Linked DNA regions of Arthrobacter sp. ERGS1:01. The protein of the gene in region 1 interacts with the protein of each later gene in a pairwise test. Links are inferred from orthologs where the notes say so. Each region holds a gene or a part of one and is shown on either strand. Other genes may lie near its edges.

Region 1 (14,759 bases):
CCGGCGTTCGGCCCTGCAGCGGCGGGCGCTGCCTGAGCGGGCGCCGTGCTTGGAGCCGCTGCGCTTGAAGCCGCCGTGCTTGGACTGCCGGCCCCCGGGAAGCCGGGGCCCTCGATGGGGGCGCGCTTGGCCTGGAAGGCGGTGGCGGCGTCGCGGGCGCGGTCGTCGGCGGCTTCGTTGAGGTGGTGGCCGGCGTGGCCCTTGACCCATTCAAACTTGTACGTGCGGCCCACAATGGCGTCGTCGATTTGCTTGAGCAGGTCCACGTTGAGGACGGGCTTGCCGTCGGCCTTGCGCCAGCCCTTCCGCTTCCAGCCCGGCATCCATTTGGTGATGCAGTTGATGACGTACTGGCTGTCGCACAGGATGTGCAACGGCTCCGCCGGCACATGGGCCGTGGACTTGAACAGGTCCAGCACGGCCATGAGCTCGCCCATGTTGTTGGTTCCATGCGGCCAGCCGCCGGCCCGCCAACAGGAGTCGTCAACATACCAAGCCCAACCCGCAGGTCCGGGATTACCCAACGCCGAACCATCGGCGGCCGCAACAATTGTCATAACCCAATACTTTCAGACTCCACCGACACTTAAACGCCAAAGGCGCCCCTCCCGCAATGGAAGGAGCGCCTTTAGTTGGTTTCGACCAGGCAGTCGGGGTGGGTCAGAAGCCGCCCATGCCGCCCATGTCGTCGCCGCCGCCACCGGCGGGAGCAGCCTTTTCGGGCTTGTCGGCGACTACAGCTTCGGTGGTCAGGAACAGACCGGCGATGGATGCGGCGTTCTGCAGTGCGGAACGGGTTACCTTTACCGGGTCGTTGACGCCGGCGGCCAGCAGGTCTTCGTAGACGCCGGTTGCGGCGTTCAGACCGTGGCCAACGGGCAGGCTGCGGACCTTGTCGGCAACCACGCCGGGCTCCATGCCCGCGTTGAAGGCAATCTGCTTCAACGGAGCATCGATGGCAACCTTGACGATGTTGGCGCCAGTGGCCTCGTCGCCGGTCAGGTTCAGGCTTTCGAAGGCCTTCACGCCGGCCTGGATCAGGGCAACGCCACCGCCGGGGACGATGCCTTCTTCAACGGCAGCCTTCGCGTTGCGGACTGCGTCCTCGATGCGGTGCTTGCGTTCCTTGAGCTCAACTTCGGTGGCGGCACCGGCCTTGATGACTGCAACGCCGCCGGCCAGCTTGGCCAGGCGCTCCTGCAGCTTCTCGCGGTCGTAGTCGGAATCGGAGTTTTCGATTTCGGCACGGATCTGGGCCACGCGGCCGGCGATGGCGTCGACGTCGCCGGCACCTTCAACGATGGTGGTCTCGTCCTTGGTGACAACAACCTTGCGGGCCTTGCCCAGCAGGTCCAGCGTGGTGCTCTCCAGCTTGAGTCCGACTTCCTCGGAGATGACCTGGCCACCGGTGAGGATGGCGATGTCGGCAAGCTGTGCCTTGCGGCGGTCGCCGAAGCCCGGAGCCTTGACGGCAACGGACTTGAACAGGCCGCGGATCTTGTTCACGATCAACGTGGCCAGTGCTTCGCCTTCAATGTCTTCGGCGATGATCAGCAGCGGCTTGTTGGACGCCATGACCTTCTCGAGGACGGCAACGAGGTCCTTGACGTTGGAGATCTTGGAGTTCACGATCAGGATGTACGGGTCCTCGAGGACCGTTTCCTGACGCTCGGTGTCGGTGACGAAGTAGGCGGAGATGTAACCCTTGTCGAAGCGCATGCCTTCGGTGAGTTCGAGCTCCAGGCCGAAGGTGTTGGACTCCTCGACCGTGATGACGCCTTCCTTGCCAACCTTGTCAAGGGCTTCGGCGATGAGGGCACCGATTTCGGTGTCGCCGGCGGAGATGGAGGCCGTGGCCGCGATCTCTTCCTTTGTCTCGATTTCCTTGGCGGAGATCAGCAGCTGCTCGATGACGGCCGCAACGGCCTTCTCGATGCCGCGCTTGAGGGAGAGCGGGTCGGCTCCGGCTGCGACGTTGCGCAGGCCTTCCTTGACCAGGGCCTGGGCCAGGACGGTCGCCGTCGTCGTACCGTCACCGGCGATGTCGTCGGTCTTCTTGGCAACTTCCTTGACCAGCTCGGCGCCGATCTTCTCGTAAGGATCGTCCAGCTCGATCTCCTTGGCGATGGAAACACCATCGTTGGTGATCGTGGGGGCGCCCCACTTCTTTTCGAGAACGACGTTGCGGCCGCGCGGGCCCAAGGTGACCTTGACGGCGTCGGCGAGGATGTTCAACCCGCGCTCAAGGCCGCGACGGGCCTCTTCATCGAATGCAATGATCTTGGCCATGGAGGCTTCAGTCCTTTCGGGACAGTCATTTGGGACTTTGTTTCCCCGCTGTGGCGCCCGCGACGGACGGATCCGGCATGGACGATCTCTTTACGTCCGTGCAGGAATCCTCACCACTGGAGGAAAATTCTTGGCTCCGACGGCGGCGGCTCGCTAGGAACTAGCAGTCACCACCTCAGAGTGCTAAGTCAATAATTAGCACTCGGCACCCGAGAGTGCAAGCGCGGGGACCCGCATCGGCTGCTGGCGAACGCCCGCGCGCGGTGCACTTGGGAGACATAAACGCCGTGTTGGGCGTTTCGACGCTTCCACTGCCCCACATATCGGACTAGCGTTACTTGAGTAGTATTCCGGCCCGCGCATATGCAGTGAGTGCACCGCTCATTTTGTCAGCAGTACAAGTGAAGGAGTCACCGTGAGTGAGAACCAGAACCCCGAGCAGCCCGCCGATCCCTACGGTCAGCCCGCCCCGTCAGCCCCCGAGGTCCAGCCGGTTCCCGAGGCTCAGGCGGCCCCGGAAGCACCCGCCTACCCGTCCGTTCCCTCCGATGCCCCCGCCGATCCCTACGGCCAGCCGGCTCCGACCGCCGGCTATGGCCAGCCCGCACCGGCCACCTACCAGCCGCCGGCCTACCCCGAGCAGCAGTACCAGGGCCAGCCGCCGGCCTATCAGGGTCAGCCCTACCAAGGCCAGCCGTACCAGGGGCAGCCGTACGCCGTCGCGCCGGGTGTGGAGCAAAAGTCCAAGATCGTCGCCGGCATCCTGGGCATCCTCCTGGGCAGCCTGGGCATCCACAACTTCTACCTTGGCAACACCCGCAACGGCTTGATCCAGTTGCTTGTCTCGGTCATCAGCCTCGGCTTCCTGGCACCGTTCATGGGTATCTGGGGATTGATCGAGGGCATCCTGATCCTTGTCGGCCACGAGAACTACCGCACGGACGCCAAGGGCGTTCCGCTCAAGGACTGACCCGGCCGCGGGCCCACCGCGCACTTCGATGGAGTGACCATATGACTGTGGCGAGCAAACCGGATGGTTTGCTCGCCACAGTCATATGGTCACCGGTTGAAAACTCCCGGCAAAGTTTGGCGGGACCTGGCCTAGAAGGCGCCCGGGCCCAGGACCACGGCCAGCGGCACGCCGAGTTCGGCAGTGTCCACCAGGTTGGCGATGCCAAGCGACGCACCCAGCGCCTGCGCGTTGGCCTTCTGGGCCGTGCCGTCGTAGAAGATGACCGATGCGGCCTGCGGCTGCCCGGACCAGTTCGCAGCCTGCGAAACGGTCCAGCCGTCTGCCGTGACGGTGCCGGTGTACTTCGCGGCCAGGCCGCCAATGCCCGTTGCGTTGAAGATCGCAACGGGGACGGTCTTGTCCACCACGGAGGCCGGGGTGGGTGTGGGCTTGGGCGTCGGAGTCGGCGTCGCCTTCGGCGTGGCCGGCGCGGTGGTGGGGGCCGGCGTCGTCGTCGGGGCAGCCGTCTTGGGCGACGCGGATGCGGTGGCGCTCTGGTGCACCACGGCCTGCTGCGTCACGGGGGTGTTGTGGTTGCCGATCTTGGGCACGATCAAAAAGGCCAGCAGGCCGATGCACAACGCCGCAACCCCAAACACCATCAACGGCACCAGGCTGCGCGGAGGGGTCTCCAAGGAAGCGCGGTGGACGCCGTGGCGGGCCGAGTTTTCCGGGACGCGGTCGAATTCGTCGCGCGGGTAATTAGTCATGGTGCGGTGCTGTCCTTGGGAGTGAGGCAGTGTGAGCGTAGGTCAGTTGCCGAGCCGGCGTGCGGTTCGGGCTTTCTGACGCGACGTACGTAGTCTACGCAACCGTTTGACCAGCATGGGGTCATGGGCCAGTGCGGCTTCCGTGTCGATCAAGGCGTTGAGTACTTGGTAGTAGTGCGTGGCGGACAGGTCGAACATATCCCGAATGGCCTGTTCCTTGGCGCCGGCGTACTTCCACCACTGCCGTTCCAGGGCAAGCATCTGCTCGTCCCGCTCGCTCAGCCCCGCTGCGGGGCCCGGTTCCGGGTCCTGTGCATGCGGCATCGGCTCAGCTGATTGCGCCACAACACACTCCATTCGTTTTCCGCACGGCCATGCCCACCAACGGGCCGGCCCATATCTTCCATGATAGGTGCGAATGACAGCAGTGTCATTCACGGCCCTGTTGAGAATGCCGCCTCCAGGCTGGCCTGTGGAGGGAGCATTGGGGTGCTTCATGGCCGAGAATGGAAGGCATGGATTCCACCCCCAGCCTCTTTGACTTCCCGGCCGCCGGCACCCCCGCCCCGTGGGATGCGGCCCAATTGCACGCCCTGGACACCCTGGCCGCCGACCCGCTGTCGTTGCTGGCCCCCGATTGGGCCCAGGAACTGGCGCCGCTGGAGGACAAGCTGTGCGGGCTGGGCGCCATGTTGCGCCGCGAGTACGACGCCGGCACATCCTTCCTGCCCGAGCCCACCCGGGTGCTGCGTGCGTTGGCGGCGCCGCTGTCCGGCGTGAAGGTCCTGTTGGTGGGCCAGGATCCCTACCCCACGCCCGGGCACTCCGTGGGGCTGTCCTTCTCCGTGGATGCGGCCACCCGCCCGCTGCCGCGGAGCCTGGCGAACATTTACAAGGAACTGCAATCGGACCTGGGCATCGCCCCCGCAACGCATGGAGATCTGAGCGCCTGGTCCGGCCAGGGCGTGCTGCTGCTCAACAGGGTCCTGACCGTGGCCCCTGGAGCGGCCGGCTCCCACCGCCGTCGTGGGTGGGAGGAGGTGACCGACGCCGTGATCGCGGCCGTCGCGGCCAGGAAGCAGCCTCTGGTGAGCGTCTTGTGGGGCAAGGACGCACAGAAGCTGGCTCCCCTGCTGGCGGGCACGGCGGTCATTGAGTCGGCCCACCCCAGCCCGTTGTCGGCCTCCCGCGGCTTCTTTGGCTCGCGCCCGTTCAGCCGCGTCAACGCCGCGTTGGCGGAGCAGGGTGCCGCCCCGATCGAGTGGGCTCTGCCGACCGCCTGATGCCCGCGGGGCTGATATTGTAAGGCAGGCCTAACTTGGCCGCGTTTTTCAGGCATCCCGACCGTCCAGGAGTTAAAAAGTGAATCCCGCTGACACCAGCAAGGAACCGTTTGTTGCGCCGGCCGTGAAGCCGCGCACCCAGGTCGCCCTCAACGTGGTGCGCACCGAACGGCTCAGCCCGCACATGGTGCGCATTGTTGCCGGCGGGGCCGGGCTGGCCGACTTTGTTCCCAAGGACGCCACCGACATGTATGTGAAGATTCATTTCCTGCAGCCGGGCGTGGACTATGCCGAGCCGGTGGACGTGTTTGCCCTGCGCGAGGTGATGCCGCGCGAGCAGTGGCCCTCCACCCGCACCTACACCGTGCGTTGGGTGGACCTGGCCGCGCAGGAGCTGGCGATCGACTTTGTGCTGCACGGCGATTCCGGCCTGGCCGGGCCGTGGGCCGCAGCCGCCCAAGCGGGCGACCGGATCATCTTTTCCGGCCCGGGCGGCGCGTACCGGCCCAACCCCGACGCCGACTGGTACCTGTTCGCCGGCGACGAGGCAGCACTGCCCGCGATCGCCGCCGCCATCGAGGCCTTGCCGGCCGACGCCGTCGGGCACGCCTACCTCGAGGTGGACACGGAGGCCGACATCCAGCCGGTCGCCGCGCCCTCCGGCGTGACGCTGACGTGGCTGTTCCGGGCCGGCGCCACCCCGGCGCAAAGCACCCTCCTGGTGGAGGCCGTGGCCAACGGCCCCCGGCCCGACGGCGTCGTGGACGCGTTTGTGCACGGCGAACGCGAGTACATGAAGGCGCTCCGCGACGTCTTGTTCAAGCAGTTCGGCCTGGCCCGCAGCCAGGTTTCGCTGTCCGGCTACTGGGCCTACGGCCGCACCGAGGACTACTTCCAGGCGGAGAAGAAGCAGCCGATCGGTAAGATCCTCTAAGCCGCCACGCGGACCTTCGTTCGGAAGTCGCAGAGGCCGGAATGTGTTAGCGGCGCCGGTTGCGCCGGCGGTCCTTGTGGCCGTTGGTGCGGGTGAGCGGGCGGGCAATGTTGTCGCCCAGGACCACGCCGGCGGCCACGGCCAGGATCACCACAAGGGCGTTGAAGATGCCCACGGCGCCGGTCACGGAGTCCTCCGGCGTGAGCGTCATGACGAACATGGCGCGGAAGATCGACAGGCCCACGAGCAGGAAGATGATCGACGGCACGGCCACCACGAGTTGCGGGGCGCCGAGCCGCAGTGCGATCACCCGGGCCAGGATGCCGATGATGACGGCGGCCAGGGCCGGCGCGAACCGACCACCCAGGCCCAATTGCAGGCCCGCGAAGTAGGCCAGGTAGCCCAGGAGGGCCACCACCGTGGTGGGCAGCACCAGGCGCACGGCGGTTTGTTCGGCGATGCAGATGGCCACGGTGGCCAACGCCACGAGCGGGAGCACCAGCAGCAGCGGCAGGGATCCGGCGATGGGTTCGGCCACGTCCAGCCGGTTGGTTCCAAAGAGCGCCGCCGTCACGAGGGCCACGGCGATGCCGGCCACAATGGCGCCAAAGCTCAGGAATGCGGACAGGAAGCGGCCCGCCGCGGTGACCGGGAAGCCGTTGATGGCATCCTGGACGGCGGAGACCAGCCGGCCCGACGGCAGCATGAGCAGGATTCCGCCGGCCACCACCAGGGACGGGCTCAGCGGAACGTGGAAGATGAAACAGACCACGGCCACCACGGTGACGATGAAGGAACTGATGGCCGTGACGAAGAAGTCCGGAACCCGCCACTTGCCCAGCACCCGGGCCACCTGGCCGGCCAGCAGGATGGTCAGCAGGGCCACGATCATGCCGAAGACGGAACCGCCGATCACGCCCACCACGGCCGCGGCAAACACGGCCTCGGCGAGGGACACCATCCAGCGCGGGAACGGCTTGGGCCGCTTGATGACGGTGTCGAGGCGGCGGTGCGCCTCGGAGCGGGTCACGCCGCCGGTGACGATGTCGGTCACGAGTTCGTGCACCTGCACCAGCCCGGCGTAGTTGTTGGTCCAGGACCGCACCACCCGCAGCAAGGTGATGGGTACGCCGTCGCGGTGGGCGTAGTTGATGATGACCGACTGGTTGGTGATGTCCACCTCGATGTTGCGCAACCCAAAGGCGGCCGTCACGGCGATGATGGACGTTTCCACCTCCAGGGCACCCGCCCCGTAGCGGAACATGGTCTCCGCCAGGCGCAGTGCGAAGTCGATGGTCTTGCGGGCCGATTCGTCGGCCTTCCCCACCTGGATCATGGGGTTGGCGTAGGGGCTGCCGGCCAGCCGCTCCACAATGTTCATGGGCGCCGTGGGCGGGGTCTCCCCCTGCACCAGGCGGCGCAGGACGTTTCGGGCGGCCTTGTTGGGGCGCGGGGTGGGCACCAGCGGGATCATCCCGGCCGGCGGCGCAGTGCCCGTGGCCTGCTTGGGGCCCGGGGCGGGTTTGGGCATCCGGGCCGCCTGGCCGACGCCCTCGAGTTCGCTGTTGCCTCGACCGGCAGGGCCGTTCCCGGCATCACCCTTGCCCGCGCTGCTGTTGCCCGCGCCACCGTTGCCGGTCTTGCCGGGACCTTGCCCATTACCTTCGTGCCCATTGCCGTGCTGGGGACTGCTGCTCATCCGCTCTCCCTGGGGCCGGGCCCCGCCGCACCCGGCGGCGTCCCTGTAGGGCCGTCGTCGTGCGGCTGTTGCGTGTCTAGTAGAACTTTTGTCCGGTGCGCCGGGTGTACAGCTGCCGGAACAGCCGTTCGCCGGCGACCGTCCACAATTTATACCGCACCGGGCTGAGCGGCAGGTCGTAGCAGCCCACAAAGTCGGTGACGGTCTTGGTGAAGCTGGTCTTGAACAGGCCCAGGCCGTGGTGCGGGTGGGTGGGGTCCTTGAGCCGGTCCGACGGCGGCGTGCCGCAGAAGTCGTACTGGCGGGCGCCGAGTTCCTGCATGTCGGTGATGGCGGCCCATTGGATCAGGTGCGAGTCACCGTACTGGGCGCGCTTTTGCAGCGAGCCGCCGTCCTTGTACGTGGCCTTGGCGCCGTAGTTGATGACGAACGCGCCCACCGAGGGCACCCCGTTCTCGTAGACAAAGTAGAACTGGCCCTGGCCGCGGTCGCAGAACCCGCTCCAGAATTGGCGGAAGTAGTCGAACTCACGGGCCTGGCCGGCTTTTTTCGCCTCGAAGGTGCCCTCCATCAGTTCGTACAGGGCCCGCATGGTGTCTTCGGTGGGTTCCATCCGGACCACTTCCACACCCTCGCGCTGGGCGCGGCGCACGGCGTTGCGCCCGCGCGAGTGCAGTTTGCGCAGGAGTTCGTTAGGTTCGGGGGTGATGTCCAGCAGGGCCGTGTTGTCGTTGGGCTGCAGGTCCGCCACCTTCACCAGGCCGGCACCCTCCAGGATGGTGCGCGCCTCCGGGGAGGCGACGACGTCGGGCTCGATCTTGACGGCGAACACGTTCAGCCGGGCCGCCCGGGTAAACGCGCGCAATGCCGTCATCATGGCGGGAATGTGGCTCACGTCCGCTACATCGGGTCCCTTGATCAGGTACCAGAACTTGCCCAGCAGGGGGAAGGATTTTTCCAGGACCAGGTTGTAGCTGGTGTAATCCGGGCCCTCAAACGCCACGAATTGGGGGGTCCAGCCGTAATTTTTCTTCACGGCGGCAAAGGCCTCGGACTGGAGCAGGTTGCCCCCGTTGGGGTTCGCGACCACCAAGGTATCCCACTGGTCGATCTCTGCGGCGGTGGCAAATCGGGCGGTAAATTCCAGCAAGTGACCCTCAATTACGTCGACATGTATTCGCTAACTCCATTCTACCGGGGAAGAATCTCACAGCCCGCACACAGGCAACCCATAATGAACGTCCTGCGGGTGCGCTCACGATTGAACCCAGACGGCCGCCGCGAGGGTGGTCACAGCACTAGGGAGTAAGACATGAGTGTCGTTTCACGGAGCGTGGGTAACGCGTTCCGAAACAAGGTGCGCAGCGGCGCCGTGGTGGTCATCCTGGCGGTGGCCATCGGTTTGGCACTGGCCATGCTGGTGGCCAACCAGGCCGTCGGTGCCAAGGTGGACTCCCTCAAAGCATCCGTCGGCAACAATCTGACGGTCAATCCTGCCGGCTCCCGTGGCGGCCTCGGCGGCGGTAATCCGCTGACGACGGCGGACCTCACCAAGGCCCAGGGCGTCGCCAACGTCTCCTCGGTGACCGGGACGCTCACTGTGCGGCTGGCCAATTCGGCCACGGCCAGCAGCTCCAGCTCCTCCTCCGGATCGAACGGGTCCACCGGTTCGGGCGGCAATTCCAGCACCGAACCGGGCCGTGGCGGCTTCGGCGGATTTGGCACCAGCGGAACCACCAGCCTGGAATCGGCCGTGGCGCCGGGGTCCATCGGCCAGCGCAACAACAGCAACGGCAACAGCAGCTCGGACTCCGGAACCACCACCCCCACCCGCACGTTCAGCATCCCGATCGAGGCCACCGGCGTTTCCACCTCGACCACGGCCACCGGCGCGGCCATCAACGTCACCACCGGTGCCCAGCTGAGCGATTTCGCGGCCAATTCAACGCAGGCACTGGTCGGCACCACGCTGGCCACGAAGAACTCCCTGAAGGTGGGCTCAACGTTCACCGTTCAGGACCGGACCATGAAGGTCGCCGGCATTTTTGACGCCGGGGACGCGTTCGACAACAACGCCATCTACCTCCCGCTGGCGGCCACACAGACCCTCACGTCCCAGGCGGGCCAGTTGAGCAGCCTGACCGTCGTCGTGAACAGCATCGACAACGTCGCCTCCACCCAGACGGCCCTGACCTCGGCATTGGGCGCCTCCAACGTCGATGTCACCGCGGGCTCGGCCAATCTGCAGAGCGCCATCATCTCGCTGGGGAGTGTTGCGAACATCTCGCTCATCGCGTTCATCGCCTCCCTCGTGACGGCGGGCCTGATCGTGCTGTTGATCATGATCATGGTGGTCCGTGAACGGCGCCGTGAAATTGGCGTCCTGAAGGCCATTGGCGCCTCCAACCGCACCATCGGGGTCCAGTTCGTCCTTGAGGCCATGGTCCTGGTGGTCCTGGGCACCGTGGTTGGCGCCATCGTGGCGGCGTTCAGCAGCAACCCGATCGTCAGCGCACTCGTTGCCGGCAACACCGGCACCACCAGTGCGGCCGCCGGTGCGGCGCGTGGCGCAGGCGGATTCGGTGGCGGCGGTTTCGGCGGGGGCGGGTTCACCCGGACCCGTGGCGCATTTGCCGGCGCCAACCAGCTGATCGGCACCATCAGCACCTCGATTGGCTGGCAGACGCTGGTCCTGGGCGCCGTCGGCATCCTGGCCATTGCGGCCATCGGCGCGCTCATCCCGGCCCTGCTGACCGCCAAGGTCCGCCCCATCGAAGTCCTGCGAGGAGAGTAAGACCATGCTGACAGTCAATGAGGTCGTCAAGACCTTCAATTCCGGCGACCGGACCATCAAGCCCGTCAACGGCGTGAGCTTCAGCCTGGAGCAGGGCACCTTTGCCGCCATCCTTGGCAAGAGCGGCAGCGGCAAGAGCACGCTGTTGTCCCTCCTGGGCGCCCTGGACAAGGCCACCTCGGGTGATGTGATCGTCGACGACGTGAACATTTCCAAGCTGCCGGACAGGAAGTTGACGGCCTACCGCCGGGACGACATCGGGTTTGTCTTCCAGGCGTACAACCTGATCCCGAACCTCTCGGCCAAGGAAAACGTCATGCTGCCCATGGAGTTTGCCGGCCTGTCCCACGGTGAGCGCAGCAAGCGTGCCGCGGAGCTGTTGGACCAGGTGGGCCTGACGGAGGAGATGCACCAGCGCAAGGCCAACCGGCTTTCCGGCGGCATGCAGCAGCGTGTGGCGATTGCCCGGGCCCTGGCCAACAACCCGAAGCTGATCCTTGCCGATGAGCCCACGGGCAACCTCGACGACGAGACGGGCGAACTGATCATCGCCCTGTTGCGCCAACTGGCCCACGAGAAGAAGACGACGATCCTGGTGGTCACCCACGATCAAGCCCTGGCCCGGCAGACGGAGCGCCGCTTCCGGCTGGCCCGCGGCAAGATCACCGAGGACGAAAACTAGCCCCTCGCCATCTGTGTTGCAGTAGTTACACGCCAAACAACCGAAATCAGTTGAATGATGTGCAACTACTGCAACACAGTTCGTTAAGGGGCAGCTACCTGGTTGGGAAGGCCCGCCGCCTGCGGCAGATCTGCTGCAGGCAGGGAATTGCTGACACCACAAGGCATCCGGCACAGGCTGGTGGCATGGATGAAAACTACAAGCAACCGGTCTTTACCGCGTTGGCCCGGGAGCAGCTGCTGGCAAAGCGGATCCTGGTCCTCGACGGCGTGCTCGACGACGACAACGGGACGCTGCTCGCGGCCCAGCTGATGGCGTTGGCCACCGATGACGCCTCCACGGACATTGCGCTGTGGATCCACTCACCCGGCGGGTCGGTGCCGGCCATGTTGGCCCTGCACGACTTGATGCGCCTGGTGCCATGCGACGTCTCCACCCTGGTCCTGGGCCTGGCCTGCAGCGCCGGGCAGTTCCTGCTCTCCGGCGGCACCCCGGGCAAGCGCTTTGCGCTGCCGCACGCACGGGTGCTGATGCACCAGGGCTCCGCCGGGATTGGCGGCTCGGCCGTGGAGGTGGAGGTCCAGGCCAACGACCTCCGGCAAACCCGGGACACCGTGCTGGGCATCATCGCCGAGGACACCGGCCAGCCGTTGCAGCGCATCTTTGACGACTCCCTGCACGACCGCTGGTACACGGCCGTCGAAGCCCGGGAGTACGGCTTCATCGACGGGATCGTGGAGCGCTTCGAGCAGATCACGCCGTCCCGGCACCGCCGGGTGGGCCTGGGGGTGCAGGCATGAGCGGCTACACGATTCCCAACGTCATTACCTCGGACGCCCGCGGCGAACGGATCATGGACGTCTATTCACACCTTCTAACCGAGCGGATCGTGTACCTGGGCACGGCCATCGATCCGGGCGTTGCCAACGCGCTGATCGCCCAGCTTCTCCATCTGGAGGCGGCGAGCCCGGACCGCGAAATCAACCTCTACATCAACTGCGAGGGCGGCGACATGACCTCCATGCTGGCCATCTACGACACCATGATGTACATCCAGTCGCCCGTCGCCACCACCTGCGTGGGCCAGGCGATGGCCGCCGGAGCCGTGCTGTTGGCTGCCGGTGAACCCGGTCGGCGGGCCGTCTTGCCGCACACGCGGGTGGTCCTGCACCAGCCTGCCGCGCAGGGCCGGGGCACCATCCCCGATTTGATCCTGCAGGCCGACGAGGTGGTGCGGATCCGGGCCGAACTGGAGGAGATCCTTTCCGTCCACACCGGCCAGTCCGTGGAAACGCTGCGCCGGGACACCGACCGGGACCGGATCTTCACGCCGGCGGCCGCGCTCGAGTACGGATTGATCGATGAGGTCCTGGGCAAGCGCGCCCGGACCCGGCCCGAGTTGGCCCGCACGGCCTGAGCGCCCGCCGTCGTCGGTCTTCTGCAGGGGGCCGACGACGCCGGTCGCCGGCTTGTGCGGCCGGCCCGGCTACCCAGCCGGCCCGGCTAAGCGGCGAGCGACAGCGAGACCTGCGAGGTCCAGGAGGCCTGCCGGGCCGGGCCGGCGGACTGCGGAACCCCGAGGGCCGGGACCGATTCGAGAACCAGCAGACGGCGGCCGTGCCGCAGCTCGGCGGTGACTTGTTCGGTCAATTCCAGCAGATTGCTGCCGAGTGCCCCGGCAACGGCGGCGATCATCTCGCTGGACGGTTCCTTGCGACCGCGCTCAATCTCGGAGAGGTATTGCGGGGAGATGCCGGCCGTTTGCGCCGTTTCCACCAGGGTTTCCGCGCGGTGCAGCCGGAGCCGGCGCAACCGCCGGCCGAGGACCTCCCGCCACAACGGTTCGGGCGTTTCCGTCCGTGGCACGGACCCGTCGGCGCGCGGCGCCGGCAGCGGATGAAGGCTGGCTATCTGTGACATGCTCCACAGTAACCACGCCAGGGGTGCCGCGCGCCGGTGTTCTGCTCAGGGCAGATGAGAATCCGGGCCGGGCCCGCTGGACCAATCCGGCTCGTCCGCCCCGGCCGCCGGCTGCGCGGACGGCCGCAGCCAGCTGAACTGCGGCGCCTCCTTGGCCAGGAACGCCGCAATGCCAATGCGCGGGTCCTCGGCCGCGGCCATCTCGCGCTGCCAGTACGCGTTCCGCTCCGCCAACGCCGCCTCGGGTGCCCCGCCGCTGATCGTGTTGATGAGGTCCTTTTGGGACTGGATGGAGAACTGCGAGCGCCGGCCCAAATGGTTGGCGAAGGCGGCAACGTCCTCCCAAAACGTGGCGATGCCCAGCATCTTCGTGGCAAGGCCCAGGCGGACGCCGTCGGCGGCGTTGATGAAGTCGCCGCTGAACAGCAGGTATTTTGCCGTGGCCGGGCCCACCAGCTGCACCAGGCGCCGGATCCCGGAGAGCGGGTAGACAATGCCGATCCGAGCCGGGGTGATGCCGAAGGTCGCGTTTTCGGAGGCGAGCCGGATGTCGCAGGCGCCGGCAATCTGCCAGCCGCCGCCCACGCAATAGCCGTCGATTGCGGCGATGGTGGGTTTGCGGAAGCGGGCCAGCGCCTCCTCGGCGATGGTGATGTCGCCGCCGTCGTTGTGGCCCGTGGCCGGATCATGCAGGATCCGTTGCACCGCGGAGATGTCGGCGCCGGCGGAAAAGTGCGTCCCCGCCCCGCGCACCACCAGCACCTTGACGGCGTCGTTCGCGTCAAGGTGTTCCAGCACCGCCTCGAATTGCTGCCACATGGCCTCCGTGACGGCGTTGCGCATGGCGGGATTGTCCAGGATGAGGGTTGCCGTGGCGCCGTCAATGTCGACGCGCAGCGTGCCGTCGCTCATGGCACGCCGCCGGTGGACGCCGGCGGCGCGGCCAGCACCACGCCGGCGTCGAGCAGCCCGGCGATCTGTTCCGGGCTGAGTTCCAGGCCCTCCAACACGGCCAGGGTGTCCTCGCCCAGCACGGGCGGGGCCTTGCGGATTGTGGGCGCCGTGCGGTTGATGGAGATGGGGCCGCGCACCAGGGGCAGGGCCGTGCCGTCGTTGCGTTGCACGGTTTCCACCAGGTCCAGGGCCCGGACTTGTTCGTCGGCGAAGGCTTGTTCGTAGTTGTAGATGGGCCCGGCCGGGATGGCCGCTCCGCGCAGCAGCGGCAGCCACTGCGCGGCCGTGCGCCCGGACAGCAGTCCCTCGAGTTCGGCCTTCAGCGCCGGCTCATTGGAATGGCGCAGATTGCTGGTGGCATAGCCGGGACGGTCCGCCAGTTCCGCGGCGCCCAGCAGCACGCAGAGTTGGCGCCACTGTTTTTCGTTGCCCACCGCGATGATGAGGGGAATGTCCGCCGTGGCGAACACCCCGTACGGCGA
Region 2 (14,782 bases), 1.9 Mb from region 1 along the record:
TCGCCACCGGGCCGGGTGCAATAGCGGGCGCCTGAACTGCAGGCGCCTGGGTTCCGGGCGCAACAACGGGGATGGGGCCGGCAAAGTCGGCTTCCGCCGCGCGACGGCCCGCGCGGGTGCGCACCGGCTGCACGGTGGGTGCCTTGGCCGGTGCCGGCTTGACGGCGGCAGGCGCAGCGGCGGCAGGCGTGCCGGGAGCGGTCTTGGCAGCTGCCGCGGGGCCCTGCACGGGTGCGGGGCCCTGCACGGGTGCGGGCCGGGCCGGTGCCGGGCTGGCGGGTGCCGGCTTTGTGGCGGCCGCACCCGGAGCGGGCTTGCCGGGCGCGGCAACGCCGGTAGCGGGCTTGCCGGGCGCGGCAACGCCGGTAGCGGGCTTGCCGGGCGCGGCAACGCCGGTAGCGGGCACGGCGGGAGTCGGCTTGGCCGGGACCACTGCCGGCGGCACCACGGGGTTGATGCTGGTGATGGGGGCGCGTTCGGCGTCGAGCTGGGCCTGGCGCAGGGCGCGACGGGACGGCAACGGTACGGCGGGGGCGGCGTCAACAAGTTCCTTGTAGGCGCGCAGTGCCGCACGGTCACGGGCACGCGTCTGGGAGGACCGTTCCCGCGGGGCCGCCGTGGCGGCGTCCTTGCCCGAGGGACCGTCGTCGGCGGTTGGTGCGACCGGCTCCGCGGAAAGCGTGCGCCGGCCGTGGCGCTCGGCCTCGGGCGCGACGGCAGCAACCGGTACGGCCACCGGCTTGGCTGCGGTGTCCTTGGCGGCAACAACCGGCGCGGGCGGCTGCACCGTCGCGCTGTTGGCTTGTTCCGACTTGGCCACCCGCATTTCCCTGCGGCTGCGAGCCGGCTCCGTTTCCTTGCTCATCACTTACTCATTCAGTACTAGAAGTCACCGATAGGACGCTTCCCGCGGTGTCGCCATGTGGTTGAACATACAGCCCATACTTGGCGATGTATTGAACCACGCCGTCCGGAACCAGGTACCAGACGGGATTTTGCTCTTGAACCCGGGTGCGGCAATCAGTGGAGGAGATCGCCATGGCGGGCACTTCCAACAAACTTACGTCGCTTCGACCCATATCGTCGAGCTCATGGCCCGGGCGCGTCACGCCAACGAAGTGTGCCAAATCCCACAGCTCGTCATTGTCCTTCCAGGACATAATCTGGGCCATGGCGTCGGCGCCGGTGATGAAGAACAGGTCCGCCTCGGGGCGCATCCGCTTCAAATCACGCAAGGTGTCGATCGTGAACGTGGGGCCGGGGCGGTCAATATCGACCCGGCTGACCGTGAAACGGGGGTTCGCGGCAGTGGCGATGACCGTCATCAGGTAGCGGTGTTCGGCCGCACTGACTTCCCGGTTTGCCTTCTGCCAGGGTTCCCCCGTGGGCACGAAGATGACTTCATCAAGCTTAAATACACTCGCAACCTCGCTGGCTGCGACGAGGTGACCATGGTGGATCGGATCAAACGTGCCGCCCATGACTCCAACGCGGAGACGGTCGCGGGCGCCTTCCAGGGAAGGCACCACGCGGGTTCCCTTAGTGATGGGAGGAATCCGTCTCGTCGCCGTGGCCGTGCTTGTTGGTGTGCTGGCGGTGCGGGTCATCCGTGCTGGGGACGGCCGAGTGGCGGTTGCCCAGGTTCATGAAGGACACGCAGATGAACATCAGCAGCATCAGGAACACGAACATGGTCCCGCCAATGACGAACGGCGGCGCAATGAGCGGCGCGGCTTCCTCGTGGGCGGCTGCTTCGGCAAGGACGACGCCGGCAAGCTGGGTCAGCATGTTTTCTCCCCTATGGGTTGGTAGCCGGACACAATTTCGCTGCGACCGGCCAAACGTGGCTTGGATTCCCTCTAATGGTACGTGGTATCCGCCGGCACTGGCACACCTGCCGCGCCGGGAACTGCCCGCGCGGCCCGGTTAACCCGGAACGGACACCCCTTCAGGAAGGGACGGCGTTTGCGGTTTCGGCCGGCGGTATACCGCCGGCCGAAACCGCAAACGCCGTCCCTTGTGAAAAACGGGTCACGCCGGCAGGTGGGGATCAGCCCCGGACTTGGCCCTCGCCCTGGACGATCCACTTGGTGGTGGTCAGCTCGCCCAGGCCCATGGGGCCGCGGGCGTGCAGCTTTTGCGTGGAAATGCCCACTTCGGCGCCAAGCCCCAGTTCCCCGCCGTCGGTGAAACGGGTGCTGGCGTTGACGATCACGGCGGCCGAGTCGATTTCGGCGATGAACGTCTCGGCGTTGGCGAGATCGTTGGTGAGGATCGCTTCGGTGTGGCCGGTGGTCCAGGTGCGGATGTGCGCCACGGCGTCCTCCAGCGAGTCCACCATCTTCACGGCAAGGTCGAGGTCCATGTATTCGGTGGCCCAGTCATGGTCGGTGGCCGGGGTGCTGGGAACGCCGGCGGGAACCACCGCGGCGATGCGTTCGTCGACGTGGAGGCGGACACCGGCGTGGTGCAGGGCGGTCAGCACGGCCGGCAACACGGTGGAGTCCTTGTGGACCAGGAGTGTTTCGACGGTGTTGCACACGCTGGGCCGCTGGGTCTTGGCGTTGAGCAGGATCTCCACGCACATATCTTCCTTGGCACTGCTGTCAATGAAGATGTGCACATTGCCCTCGCCGGTTTCAATGACGGGGACGGCCGCGTTTTGCACCACGGTTTGGATCAGTTCGCGTCCGCCGCGGGGAATGAGCACATCCACCTGGCCGCGGGCGCGCATCAGCACGTTGGCGCCTTCGCGGCCGTACTTGTCCACCGACTGGACGGCGTCGGCGGGCAGGCCCACGGCATCCAGCGCGTCGCGCAGGATACCCAGCAGGGCGTCGTTGGTGTGGGCGGCCGCTGTTCCGCCGCGCAGGACCACGGCGTTGCCGCTCTTGAGCGCAAGGCCGGCAATGTCGACGGTGACGTTGGGGCGTGCCTCGTATATGGCCGCCACGACACCCAGGGGAACGTTGACCTGGCGCATGCGCAGGCCGTTGGGCAGTGTTTGGCCGCGGACCACATTGCCCACGGGGTCGGGCAGGGACGCCAGGTTTTCCAATGCGTCCGCGAGGCCCTGGATGCGCGGCGGGGTCAGCGTGAGCCGGTCAAGCATGGCCGCCGACGTGCCATTCTCCCGCCCCGCGGCAAGATCCCGGGCGTTGGCGGCCAGGATGGGTTCCTGCTGGGCAAGGAGGGCGGCGGCCATGGCGCGCAGGCCCTTGTCCTTCAGGGCGCGGTTGGCACCGGCCATGCGGCGCGAGGCCAAACGGGCCCGGTCCGTGATTTCACGAATCCCGGCGACGACACTTTGTTCAACAATCTGCTCGGTCATGGCTTAAGTGTAAGGCACGCTTATGTGGCCAGGAGCACCAAGTCGTCCACGTGCACTACCTCGCGTTCGTATTCCCGGCCCAATTCGCGGGCCAGCTCCTTCGTGGAGCGGCCCAGCATCTGGGGCAGGTCGGCGCAGGTGTAGTTCACCAGGCCGTGCGCGATCACGTTGCCGGCGGTATCAGCGATCTCCACGGCGTCGCCGGCGTCGAAGTCGCCGGAGACGGAGACGATGCCGGCCGGGAGCAGGGACTTGTGCCGCTCCCGCACGGCCCGGACCGCGCCGTCGTCGAGCACCAGGCGGCCGCGGATGTCGGCAAGGTGGGCCAGCCACAGCATGCGCACGGGGCGCTTGCTGCCGTTGATGCTGAACCAGGTGCCCACGTCCTCGCCGGCCAGTGCCGCCCCGGCGTTCGCCGTCGAGGTGACGAGGGCGGGGATGCCGGTTTCGGCGGCGATCAATGCGGCCTGGACCTTGGTGGCCATGCCGCCGGTGCCGACGCCGGCCTTGCCTGCACTGCCGATCACGATGCCCTCGAGGTCTTCGGGGGAATCCACCGTACTGATGCGCACGGCGCCCTCGGACGGCGGGCCGTCATAGAGGGAGTCGACGTCGGAGAGCAGCACCAGGGCGTCGGCCTTGACCAGGTGCGCCACGAGGGCCGCCAGGCGGTCGTTGTCGCCGAAGCGGATCTCGTGCGTGGCTACGGTGTCGTTTTCGTTGACGATGGGCACCACGCCCAGGTGCAGCAGCCGTTCCAGCGCCCGGTGGGCGTTGACGTATTGGCGGCGGCGGGTCAGGTCCTCGGCGGTGAGCAGGACCTGGGAGACCGTGACGCCGTGGCCGATGAACGCACTGTTGTAGTGCGCCATCAGCAAGCCCTGGCCCACGCTGGCCGCGGCCTGCTGCGTGGCCAGGTCCTTGGGACGGCGGGCCAGGCCCAGCGGAAGGAGGCCCGCGGCGATGGCGCCGGAGGAGACCAGGATGATCTCCGTGCCCGCCAGGCGGCGCCGCGCGAGCACATCCACCAGCGCCTTGAGGGCGGCCTCGGAGATTCCGCCGGCCACCGAGGTCAGCGACGACGAGCCGACCTTCACCACGATCCTTGCGGCCGAGGCGATCGCCGAGCGTGACTCGGCGACCGTCTGGCCGGCCTCCACGTTAGAGCCCATCGTTGTCCGACGCACCGCCCTCGGCGTCAAGGTCGGCCTCGATGACGGCGTCCTTGACGTGCTTGCGGTTGGTGGACTCGGTCCAGACGCCGGCCTTGCGCTCGGCTTCCAGCTCGGCGCGGGCGGCAGCCTTGGCGTCGCGGCGGTCCTGCTGCTCCTCGCGCTTTTGTGCACGCGTGGGGCGGTCGCCAAGGTCAAGCAGGCGCAGGTCGGTGCCGCGGGGGCGGCCAGGTGCTCGGCGCCGCCCATCATGGTCGGCTCCCAGTCGAAGATCATGCCGTCTTCGCCGCCAATGACCACGGTGTCCCCGGGGGTGGCGCCGGCCTTGAACAGGCCCGTCTCCACGCCGGCCTTGGCCAGGCGGTCAGCGAGGTAGCCGATCGCTTCCTCGTTTTGGAAGTCGGTCTGGCGGACCCAGCGCTCGGGCTTTTCGCCCATGACGCGGAACAGCGGTTCGAGGTTCTTCTCTTCACGGCGGATCGTGAACGGGACCGCATTGACGGCGCGCGGGCGCAGCACCACGGGGGTTGCCTTCACGGGGGCGGCGGCAATCGCGTCGCGGGCGCTCTGGACGATTTCGGCCATCGCGAAGCCCAGCTGGCGCAGGCCCTCGTGGCTGGCGGCGGAGACCTCGAACACGCGGTAGCCGCGGGCCTCGAGGTCGGCACGGACAAATCCGGCCATGTCGCGGCCGTCGGGGGAATCGACCTTGTTCAGGGCGATGAGCTTGGGGCGCTCGTTGAGCGGCACCACGTCGCCGTCGGCGCCGGCGAAGCTCATGTCGACGGCGTAGCGGTCAAGTTCGCTTTCGATCACGGCGAGGTCGGAGATCGGGTCGCGGTCGGCTTCCAGGGTGGCGCAGTCAAGCACGTGCACCAGGGCGGCGCAGCGCTCCACGTGGCGCAGGAAGTGGTGGCCCAGGCCCTTGCCCTCGCTGGCGCCTTCAATGAGGCCCGGGACGTCGGCAATCGTGAAGCGGACGTCGCCGGACTGGACCACGCCCAGGTTCGGGATCAAGGTGGTGAAGGGGTAGTCGGCAATCTTGGGCCGTGCGGCCGACATCGCGGCGATCAGGCTGGATTTTCCGGCGGACGGGAAGCCAACCAGGGCGATGTCGGCGATCGACTTCAACTCAAGGACGACGTCGCGCTCGTCACCTTCGATGCCGAGCAGGGCGAATCCGGGGGCCTTGCGCTTGAGCGAGGACAGTGCTGCGTTGCCGAGCCCGCCCTGGCCGCCGGCCGCGGCAACATATTCGGAGCCTTCGCCGACGAGGTCGGCCAGGACGTTTCCGGCCTTGTCCTTGACGACGGTGCCGTCGGGGACGGTCAAGACCAGCGATTCGCCGATCTTTCCGTCGCGCCAGTCACCCATGCCGGGGCCGCCGTTGGAGGCGTGGCGGTGGGGTGCGTGGTGGTAGTCAAGGAGGGTGGTGGTCTGGGCGCTCACGCGCAGGATGACGTCGCCGCCGTCGCCGCCCTTGCCACCATCGGGTCCGCCGAGGGGCTTGAACTTCTCCCGGTGGACCGAGACGCAGCCATGGCCGCCTGTCCCGCCGGATACGTGCAATACAACCCGGTCAACAAAGCTGGCCAATGAATTCTCCTTGATTAGTACTTGCTGGTGCGCACCAATTCTAGTCCGCGTGGGGTTTGACCCCTAGATGCAAAGCGTGTGCTTGTTAAAAGCCTGTGGAGCGAGCCATGCGGCCCGCTCCACGAGGTTTTACTGAAATATTAGACCGCAGCTGCGACGATGTTCACGACGCGACGTCCACGACGCGCACCGAACTCGACAGCGCCGGCTTCCAGTGCGAACAGCGTGTCGTCGTTTCCGCGACCTACGCCCTCGCCCGGGTGGAAGTGGGTGCCGCGCTGGCGAACGATGATCTCGCCCGCCTTGACAACCTGACCGCCGAAGCGCTTGACGCCCAAGTACTGAGCGTTGGAGTCACGACCGTTGCGAGTGGAACTCGCACCCTTTTTATGTGCCATTTGAAATGCCTACCTTTTGACTTAAGTTTAAGAGGATCTACAGGTTCGCTTGATTAAGCGATCGAGGTGATCTTGACCTTGGACAGTTCCTGACGGTGGCCCTGACGCTTCTTGTAGCCGGTCTTGTTCTTGAACTTCTGGATGACGATCTTCGGTCCACGAAGATCCTCCAACTTCTCAGCCGTAACCTTCACATTAGCCAGGTCCTTCGCGGCGGTGGTGATTGTCTCACCATCGACCAGGAGCAAAGCGGGCAGCTCAAGCGTGCTGCCAACTCCACCGGGGACGCGGTTCATGGTCACGTAGTCTCCGACGGAAACCTTTTCTTGACGGCCGCCTGCGCGGACAATCGCGTACACCACTGGGGAACTCACTTCTCTCGACGTTTATAACAAAGAATTTATGTGCCTCAACGCCGTGGACCTCAATGGAGTTCTACCATGGAGTGGTTGCCCTAAGTGTTGGCGTAAGCACCGAAGATCAAGAATACGCTAACTCTTGCTCCGGCCGCAAATGAGACTGGTTCCGCGCCATCGACCAGGGAGTAAACGAACCGTAATCCGCCTGCCCCGCCCGTTCAACGGAACCGTGCAGAACCACCTTAGCCTGCTTTGTGCCCCCGGGTGTATTCATAAGCCGCGACGCGCCGTGTTTTTCCGCCCCAGGTCCGTGGCGTTAATCACCTACGGCGTGCAGCCGGGGTGCGTCGAAGAAGTCCACCTCGTATTGGGCCGAGTGCGCGAAGGCCGTGCGCATGCGGGCACGTTCTTGTTCCGAGCCTCGGCGGGCCGCGGCGTCGACGATCGAAATGGCCGTTTCGGTGGCCTGGGCAAACGCCTCGTCCGCATAGGTTTCCAGCCAGCTCCCGTAGGGGTGGCCGGCGCTGCGGCTGGTGTAATCGGCGTGCAGCACCCGGCCCACCTCGGCGTACAGCCAGTAGCAGGGCAGCACGGCCGCCACGACTTCGCCATAGCTGCCGGCAAACGCGGCCGCCTGCAGGTGGTCGACATAGTGCTTCGTCACGGGCCCCTGTTCCACCGTGGCGGGGTGCTTGCTGAGCCAGTCCCGGTGCAGGGACAGCTCCACGGCCAGGCAATTTTGCGCCCCACCGGCCCAGAAACGCTGCTCCTCCTCGGTGGGGGCCAGTTCGCTGGCCCGGGCAAGCACCCGCGAATACGCGTTCAGGTACATGGCGTCCTGCGCCAGGTAGTAGGCAAAATGGGCTTCCGGAAGCGTGCCGTCGGCCAGGTCCTTGATGAAGTCAAGGTCAAGGATGGCGGCCATTGGGCCGGCCGCGTCCGCCCAGAGTTCGCGGCCAAAGGCGCCCGCCGCGGGCGGCACCGACTCCCACAGCTCATGGAAGTGGTTGACGGGCCCGTGCCCGTGCCCCACGACCAGCTCGGCGGAAGTCTCCAGCGCCCGCGTGAGCCATTGCTTGACGCGTTCCACGGTGAGCACCCAATCTCCCGTGGTGACCTGCACCGTGGCCAGGGCTGCCGACAGGGTGCAGCCGGTGCCATGCGTGTTGGGCGTGTCGACGCGGCCGGAGCTGAAGTGGGCCATGGCGCCGTCGGGGCCGATCAGGGCGTCCGGGCATTCGGGCCCGGCCAGGTGCCCGCCCTTGACCAGCACGTGGATGTCGGCGGAGGCGGCCAGCACCTTGCCCTGCTGCAGGGCCGCCTCCCAATTGCCGGCCTCCGGCTCACCGAGCAGCGCCGCCAGCTCGGGCAGGTTGGGGGTCACCAGGTGGGCCTGGGCCAGCAGGCCGCGCAGGCCCTCCAGGGTGCCCTCCCCGGCAAGGGAATCGCCGCTCGTGGCAACCATGACGGGGTCAAGGACGACGACGGCGGGCCGGGTTTCCGCCAACCACTCCCCCACGGTTGCAATCACCTCGGCAGTGCCAAGCATGCCAATCTTGACGGCGTCGAGGGTGATGTCCGCGGACAGGGCATCAAGCTGGCGGCCCAGGAACTCGGCCGGCGGCACGTGCACGTCCGCCACACCGCGGGTGTTTTGTGCCGTCAACGCCGTGATCGCGGCCATGGCGTAACCGCCGTGGGCGGAAATCGCCTTGATGTCCGCCTGGATGCCGGCCCCTCCGGAGGGATCGGAACCGGCGATGCTCAGCACGCGCGGGTGTCGCACCACGGTGCCGGGCACCCCGGAAGCGGGTGACGCCGTCGCGGGCCGTGCAGTATTAGGCCGTGCAGTATTAGGCAATGCAATGACAGGCACAGTTGAGGTGTTGTGATTCATCCGGACATCCCTTCGCCGGTGCTAACCGGACAGGTTCAACGGGTCTTTTCTCAGCCGGCCCTGATAGTCCGGCACCCCGTGTCTTTTTCCAGCCTAGTTCCGTTGCCCGCCCTTAACGAAAACTGACCCGCAACAGTGGCCGGAATTTCAACGAAACTTGAAATTCCAACCACTGTTGCGGGTCAGCTAAGGGTGCGGGCTAAAGCTCGGACGCCGGGACGCCGACACCCAACATGATGATCGGCTCCGCCGCCTTCTTTTGGGCCACTGCGGGCGCCGGGCGTTCCACGGCGGCGCTGCTGTGCGCCGGGGATCCGTGGGCGTGCGCGACGGCGTCGGACGTTTCAACGCTCGTCTCCGCACCGCCCTGGGCGCTGCGGGCACTGCGGTTGCGGCGTCCGCGGCGTGACCGCGAGCGGTTCCCGCCGGCGGCATCGTGCTCCGCTGCCGCATCGTGCGGGCCGGAGAGCTGGTCGAGTGCCTCGGCAAGTCCGGCAAGTGCGGCGGCCGGGTCGGCGAGGTGGTCGGCGTCGTCCTGGTGGTGTCCGCGCGGCAGCTCCACGGCTTCCCCGCCCAGGGTCAGCGTCGCGGTGTCACCCAGGCTCGTGGGCAGGGTGTTCACCGGCACGGCCTCGTGGTGCTCGTGGTGGTCCTCGTGGTGCGCTGCAGCGGCCGCGGCGGCAATGTTGGCCAACGCAGCCCGGGCGGCAGTGGCCTTCTGGGCCTTCTCCGCCTCGGTGGCGTCGTCATGGACGGGCGCCTGGACCTCGACGGCATCCGTCGCCTCGGCGTCGCCCTGCTGGTTGCGGTTGCGGTTGCGCTTGCGTTCGCTGCGGGTGGAGCGGTTGGCCGTGCGTTCGCTCTCGCGGTGATCGTTACGCACCGGCTGCGGGTGGTGCTGCTCGGCGGCAACGGTGTGCACGCGGCGGTGCTCCACGGGAATCTCATGGGTGACCATGCCGCGGCCGGCACAGGTTTCACACTGCTCGCCGAAGACTTCCAGCAGGCCGGTACCCATGCGCTTGCGCGTCATCTGCACCAGGCCAAGGCTGGTGACCTCGGCGACCTGGTGCTTGGTCCGGTCGCGGCCCAGGCATTCCACCAGGCGGCGGAGCACCAGGTCGCGGTTGGATTCAAGGACCATGTCGATGAAGTCGATGACGATGATGCCGCCAATGTCGCGCAGGCGCAGCTGGCGGACCACTTCCTCGGCGGCTTCGAGGTTGTTCTTGGTGACGGTTTCCTCGAGGTTGCCGCCGGAGCCGGTGAACTTGCCCGTGTTGACGTCCACCACGGTCATGGCTTCGGTGCGGTCGATCACCAGGGAGCCGCCGGAGGGCAGGAACACCTTGCGCTCGAGGGCCTTGGAGATTTGCTCGTCGATGCGGTGGGCACCGAAGATGTCCTCGGGCTTGGTCCACTTCTCCAAGCGGTCCAGCAGGTCCGGGGCAACATAGGTCACGTAGGCCTCGATGGTGTCCCAGGCTTCCTCGCCGGAGACGATCAGCTTGGTGAAGTCCTCGTTGAAGACGTCACGGACCACCTTGATGGTGAGGTCGGGCTCGGCGTAGAGCATCTCCGGGGCCAGCGTCTTGTTGGAGGAGGCACGGTTGTTGATGCCTTCCCACTGGGCGCGCAGGCGGTTGATGTCGTTGGTCAGCTCTTCCTCGCTGGCACCCTCGGCGGCGGTGCGCACAATGACGCCCGCGTTCTCGGGCAGGTGGTCCTTCAGGACGCGCTTGAGGCGGTTGCGCTCCACATCGGGGAGCTTGCGGGAGATGCCCGTCATGGAACCGCCCGGCACGTACACCAGGTAGCGGCCCGGCAGGGAGATCTGGCTGGTCAGGCGGGCGCCCTTGTGGCCCACAGGATCCTTGGAGACCTGCACCAGCACCGAATCGCCGGACTTGAGCGCGTTCTCGATGCGGCGCGGCTGGCCGTTGAGGTTGGCGGCGTCCCAGTCAACTTCGCCCGCGTACAACACGGCGTTGCGGCCGCGTCCAATGTCAACGAAGGCCGCTTCCATGCTGGGGAGCACGTTCTGGACCTTGCCCAGGTAGACGTTGCCGATCAGGGAGTCCTGCTGGGTCTTGGAGACAAAGTGCTCGGCAAGGATGCCGTCCTCCAGGACACCGATCTGGATGCGGTCATCGTTTTGGCGCACCACCATGACCCGGTCCACGGATTCGCGGCGGGCCAGGAATTCGGCCTCGGTGATGACCGTGCGGCGGCGGCCGGAGTCGCGGGAGTCGCGGCGGCGCTGCTTCTTCGCCTCCAGGCGGGTCGAGCCGCGCAGGCTCGTGACCCTGTTGGACGCGCTCGACGACGATTCCACCGGCGTGCGCGGAGCCCGCACCTTGGTGACGGTGTTGGGCGGGTCCTCGTCCGTGCCACCCGTCAGTTCAAGGTCCTGCTCGCCGCGGCGGCGACGACGACGGCGACGGGATGTGACGCCGTCGGCCTCACCGTCCTCGGCCGAGGCGTCATCGTCGGAGGATTCCTCGGAAGCTTCGGCGGCCTTGTTGCGGCGGTTGCGGTTGCGTCCGCGGCGCGGGCGGGAATCGGCGTCCTCGTGGTCCTCGGCGTCGTCCGCATCCTGCGTGGACTCGGCCGGCGCGGGGACGGCCAGGCTGAGGTCGGGGGCCAGGAACAGGGCCGACATGCCGGCGGCCGGAGCCAGGAACAAAGCGTCCGCTGCGGCTGCCGTTTCGGGTGCGGCCGCTTCCGGTGCAGAATTTTCCGGAGACGCCGTTTCGGGTGCTGCCTCGACAGCTGCTTCAACGGTTGCGGCTTCGGGCTCGGCGGCTTCAACCTTCTTTGCGGCCGGCTTGCGGCGGCTGCGGGTGGTCTTGGCTGCCGGGGCTTCCCCTGCGGCAACAGCCTCGGCGGGAACGGTTTCGCTCACGGCCGTTTCGGCCGGCGCTGCCTCGGCGTCCACGGCTGCGTCGGCCTTCTTGGTGGTGCGGCGACGGGCCGGTGCCTTCTTGGCCGGGGCGGCGGGCTCGGTTTCCAGGGTCAGCTCGCCCTGGACGGCCTCGAGCTGGACGGTCTCGGCCTGCACGGTACTGGCGGCAACCGGCTCCTCGACGGGAGTCGTGGCCGGTGCGGTGACGGGTGCCGTGGCACGGCGTCGCGGGGCCCGCTTGGCGGGGGCTTTTTCGGCCGGTGCCGGCTCTGCAATGGCCTCGAGGATCACCGTTTCGGTGACGTCCGCGGCGTCTGCGGGTTCGACGGTCTTCTTGGAACGGCTGCGGCGAACCGGGGCCTTCTTGGCCGGGACCTCGGCGTCGACGGCAACTGCGGTCTCAACTGATGCGGTCTCAACGGGAGCCGTTGACGTTACCTTCGCCGACGCGCGTCGGCTGCGACTCACTTTGGCCGGCGCCGGCGCCGTGCCCTCTGCGGTTGCATTTGCTTCTGTTGCGGGTTGTTCATTGTCCATTTGTGGCGTTAACCTTTGCGCCGCTGCGACACTCCCACATCGAGTGCCGCCAACGGCTGATGTGTCAACACCCGCAGGCGTTGACGGAAGTCGTCTAATTACCTCCCGGGCGGCACCAACTTCTGGGTGCGCAAGCTCCGAAAAGCCGATGGTTTGCCGGAACCGCACTAATCTGCGTGAAACGGACCTGGTGGATGGCTGCCATGAAATGAAGCGTCGTCACCGGCCGTCCCCTGGGCGTGCCATCGGACTGAGGGGCGCATGTGGATCGCCGATCAGCCACCACCATTGTCTCATACGCGCCCCGCCGAGGGATTGATTGGAGCGCGGCGCGCCAAGTTTGCCACGCTAGAATCAGGACACGATGACCGGTCGATTTGAAAAGGACACCATGCCTGCCTCCAGCGTCTCCACCCGCCGTCCAACGGATGAGAAACTGCCCGCCTTGACGCGGGCCAAACCGTTCGGCTGGTTCCTGATTGTCACGGGGCTGGTTTCCTGGCTGGCCTCCGCCACGCTGGTGCTCGAACGCCTTGCCCTGTACGCCGACCCCAACAAGAACCTCAGCTGCGACGTCAACACCTGGATCTCCTGCGGCAATGTCATGAAGACCCCGCAGGCGGCGATCCTGGGCTTCCCGAACCCGTTCATCGGCGTTGCGGCCTTCGTCGTCATCATCACCACCGGCGTGGTGCTGCTGGCGGGCGCGCAGCTGAGCCGCTGGTACTGGCTTGGCCTGCAGGCGGGCGTCACGGCCGGTTTCGCCCTGGTGTGCTGGTTCTGGTTCCAGGCCGTCTACGTCATTGCCACCCTGTGCCCGTACTGCATGATCGTGTGGGCCATGATGATCCCGCTGTTTATATGGCTCACCATGCGGAACATCGTCCATGGGGTAATCCCGGCGCCCGCGGGCCTGACCAAGTTCCTCAAGGACTGGGCCTGGATCATCATGGGCCTGGTCTACCTGGGTGTGCTGGCCTCGATCTTCTTCAAGTTCATGTACCTGATCATCGGCTCCAACGCATAAATAACTGGCTAAACGAACGGAAAGGGCACCCCCCAATTGGGAGGTGCCCTTCCTTTTTTGTTTCAGCGGTTCCTAGGCGAACCAGATGCCGATCTCACGCTCTGCGGACTCCACGGAGTCCGAGCCGTGCACCAGGTTCTGCTGGACCTTCAGGCCCCAGTCGCGGCCAAAGTCGCCGCGGATGGTGCCGGGGGCGGCCGTGGTGGGGTCGGTGGTGCCGGCCAGGGCGCGGAAGCCCTCGATCACGCGGTGGCCCTCAAAGATGGCCGCCACGACGGGGCCGGACAGCATGAATTCGACGAGGGGTTCGTAGAACGGCTTGCCCACGTGCTCCTCGTAGTGCTGCTCGAGCTGCTCGCGGGTGGCGTTGACCTTCTTCAGCTCGGCCAGCGTGTAGCCCTTGGCTTCAATCCGGGCCAGAACGGCGCCGGAGAGGTTGCGGGCAACGCCGTCGGGCTTGACGAGTACAAGGGTGCGCTCAATGCTCACAGTTGATCCACTTTCAGTTGGTTTTGGTGTTGTTATCAGTCTACGGGCTCGGGGTGGGCGGCATCCCACTCGGCCTGGACGCGGGCCCGTTCACGGTTTTCCCGGTCGATGCGGCTGCCAGCGTGCAGCGCGTACCACCAGGCGAGGGCGAAGAGCACGCCCACCACGAACATGGCCGTTTCCCAGAAACCGGCGGCAATCAGCAGCAGTTGCAGGATCCAGCCAACCGCCGGCCCCCACTTCTTGCCCACGAATGCGCAGGTGACGATCATCAGCACGGCCAGGACGCCGGCCACCAGCAGGTAGACAGGGTTCTTACCCGTGGCGCCAAAGAGCGCCAGCCCGGCAAAGAGCGCCACGAACGCCTCGAGCACCAGAACCGTGGAGGCGAAGAGCATCTTGGTGGAACGGGCCTTCTTGGGCATGCCCGGGCGCCATTCGCGCTGCGCCTTGGTCAGTCGTGCCATGGTCCTAGGCACCTTCCTTTTCCCCGGGGCGGCCCAGCAGGATGCGGGCCTCCCCCACCACGGTGATGGAGCCGGTGATCAGGACGCCGCCGGCGAGATCGTTGTTGGCCTCGGCCCGCTCCACGGCCCATTCGATGGCGTCGTCGAGTTTCTCGGCAATGTGGACGTCGTCCTCGTCCCAGCCCAGGTCAACGGCCATTTCGGCCAGTTCTCCGGCCGGGATGGCGCGCGGGGAGTTGGACTGCGTGAGGCAGATTTCCGCCGCCTCCTCGCCGTAGGACTCCTTGAGGGTGCGCAGGATTTCCTCCGCGTCCTTGTCCGCCAGGACGCCCAGGACCACCACGAGCTTGCTGAAGGAAAAGGCCTCCTGCAGGGCTGTAGCGCTGACGGCAATGCCGGCGGGGTTGTGCGCGGCGTCCACCACAATGGTCGGGGACGTGCGCAGCACCTCGAGCCGACCGGGCGAGGTGGTGTTGGCGAAGCCCTCCTGGACCAGGTCCAGGTTCAGTTCCTTCTCGCCGCCGCCCAGGAACGCCTCGAGCGCGGCAAGCGCGACGGCGGCGTTCTCGGCCTGGTGCTCGCCGTGCAGCGGCAGCAGGATCTC

The links.
Region 2: the proteins of AL755_RS04505 (region 1) and ndk interact in binary tests that used the Escherichia coli proteins (3 or more experiments, as listed by UniProt). The link is inferred for Arthrobacter sp. ERGS1:01 from one-to-one orthologs.

Annotation. Positions count from the first base shown.
Region 1 is NZ_CP012479.1:101,244-116,002, reverse strand. The notes cover bases 3,655-6,410. They hold AL755_RS04505 (uracil-DNA glycosylase), read left to right. Parts: upstream 3,655-4,526; coding sequence 4,527-5,294; downstream 5,295-6,410. Other genes in these bases: AL755_RS04495 (threonine/serine exporter family protein), read right to left, coding at 6,275-6,410; AL755_RS04500 (siderophore-interacting protein), read left to right, coding at 5,374-6,228; AL755_RS04510 (DUF3263 domain-containing protein), read right to left, coding at 4,054-4,335; AL755_RS04515 (LytR C-terminal domain-containing protein), read right to left, coding at 3,655-4,011. Outside these bases: AL755_RS04530 (ribonuclease HI family protein), read right to left, coding at 1-557; groL (chaperonin GroEL), read right to left, coding at 661-2,289; AL755_RS23915 (TM2 domain-containing protein), read left to right, coding at 2,705-3,259; more of AL755_RS04515, read right to left, coding at 3,391-3,654; more of AL755_RS04495, read right to left, coding at 6,411-7,927; AL755_RS04490 (lipid II:glycine glycyltransferase FemX), read right to left, coding at 8,004-9,077; AL755_RS04485 (ABC transporter permease), read left to right, coding at 9,240-10,721; AL755_RS04480 (ABC transporter ATP-binding protein), read left to right, coding at 10,726-11,403; AL755_RS04475 (ClpP family protease), read left to right, coding at 11,589-12,203; AL755_RS04470 (ClpP family protease), read left to right, coding at 12,200-12,820; AL755_RS04465 (helix-turn-helix domain-containing protein), read right to left, coding at 12,907-13,323; AL755_RS04460 (enoyl-CoA hydratase/isomerase family protein), read right to left, coding at 13,369-14,235; AL755_RS04455 (CaiB/BaiF CoA transferase family protein), read right to left, coding at 14,232-14,759. UniProt on the Escherichia coli protein: Excises uracil residues from the DNA which can arise as a result of misincorporation of dUMP residues by DNA polymerase or due to deamination of cytosine.
Region 2 is NZ_CP012479.1:1,984,388-1,999,169, forward strand. The notes cover bases 12,004-14,782. They hold ndk (nucleoside-diphosphate kinase), read right to left. Parts: upstream 13,712-14,782; coding sequence 13,295-13,711; downstream 12,004-13,294. Other genes in these bases: AL755_RS12900 (Rne/Rng family ribonuclease), read right to left, coding at 12,004-12,195; AL755_RS12905 (vitamin K epoxide reductase family protein), read left to right, coding at 12,560-13,222; AL755_RS12915 (DUF4233 domain-containing protein), read right to left, coding at 13,747-14,178; AL755_RS12920 (bifunctional folylpolyglutamate synthase/dihydrofolate synthase), read right to left, coding at 14,183-14,782. Also shown: AL755_RS12855 (hypothetical protein), read right to left, coding at 1-865; nadD (nicotinate-nucleotide adenylyltransferase), read right to left, coding at 873-1,607; AL755_RS12865 (hypothetical protein), read right to left, coding at 1,540-1,788; AL755_RS12870 (glutamate-5-semialdehyde dehydrogenase), read right to left, coding at 2,051-3,331; proB (glutamate 5-kinase), read right to left, coding at 3,352-4,503; rpmA (50S ribosomal protein L27), read right to left, coding at 6,240-6,497; rplU (50S ribosomal protein L21), read right to left, coding at 6,551-6,859; AL755_RS12895 (bifunctional hydroxymethylpyrimidine kinase/phosphomethylpyrimidine kinase), read right to left, coding at 7,173-8,753; more of AL755_RS12900, read right to left, coding at 8,953-12,003. UniProt on the Escherichia coli protein: Major role in the synthesis of nucleoside triphosphates other than ATP. The ATP gamma phosphate is transferred to the NDP beta phosphate via a ping-pong mechanism, using a phosphorylated active-site intermediate.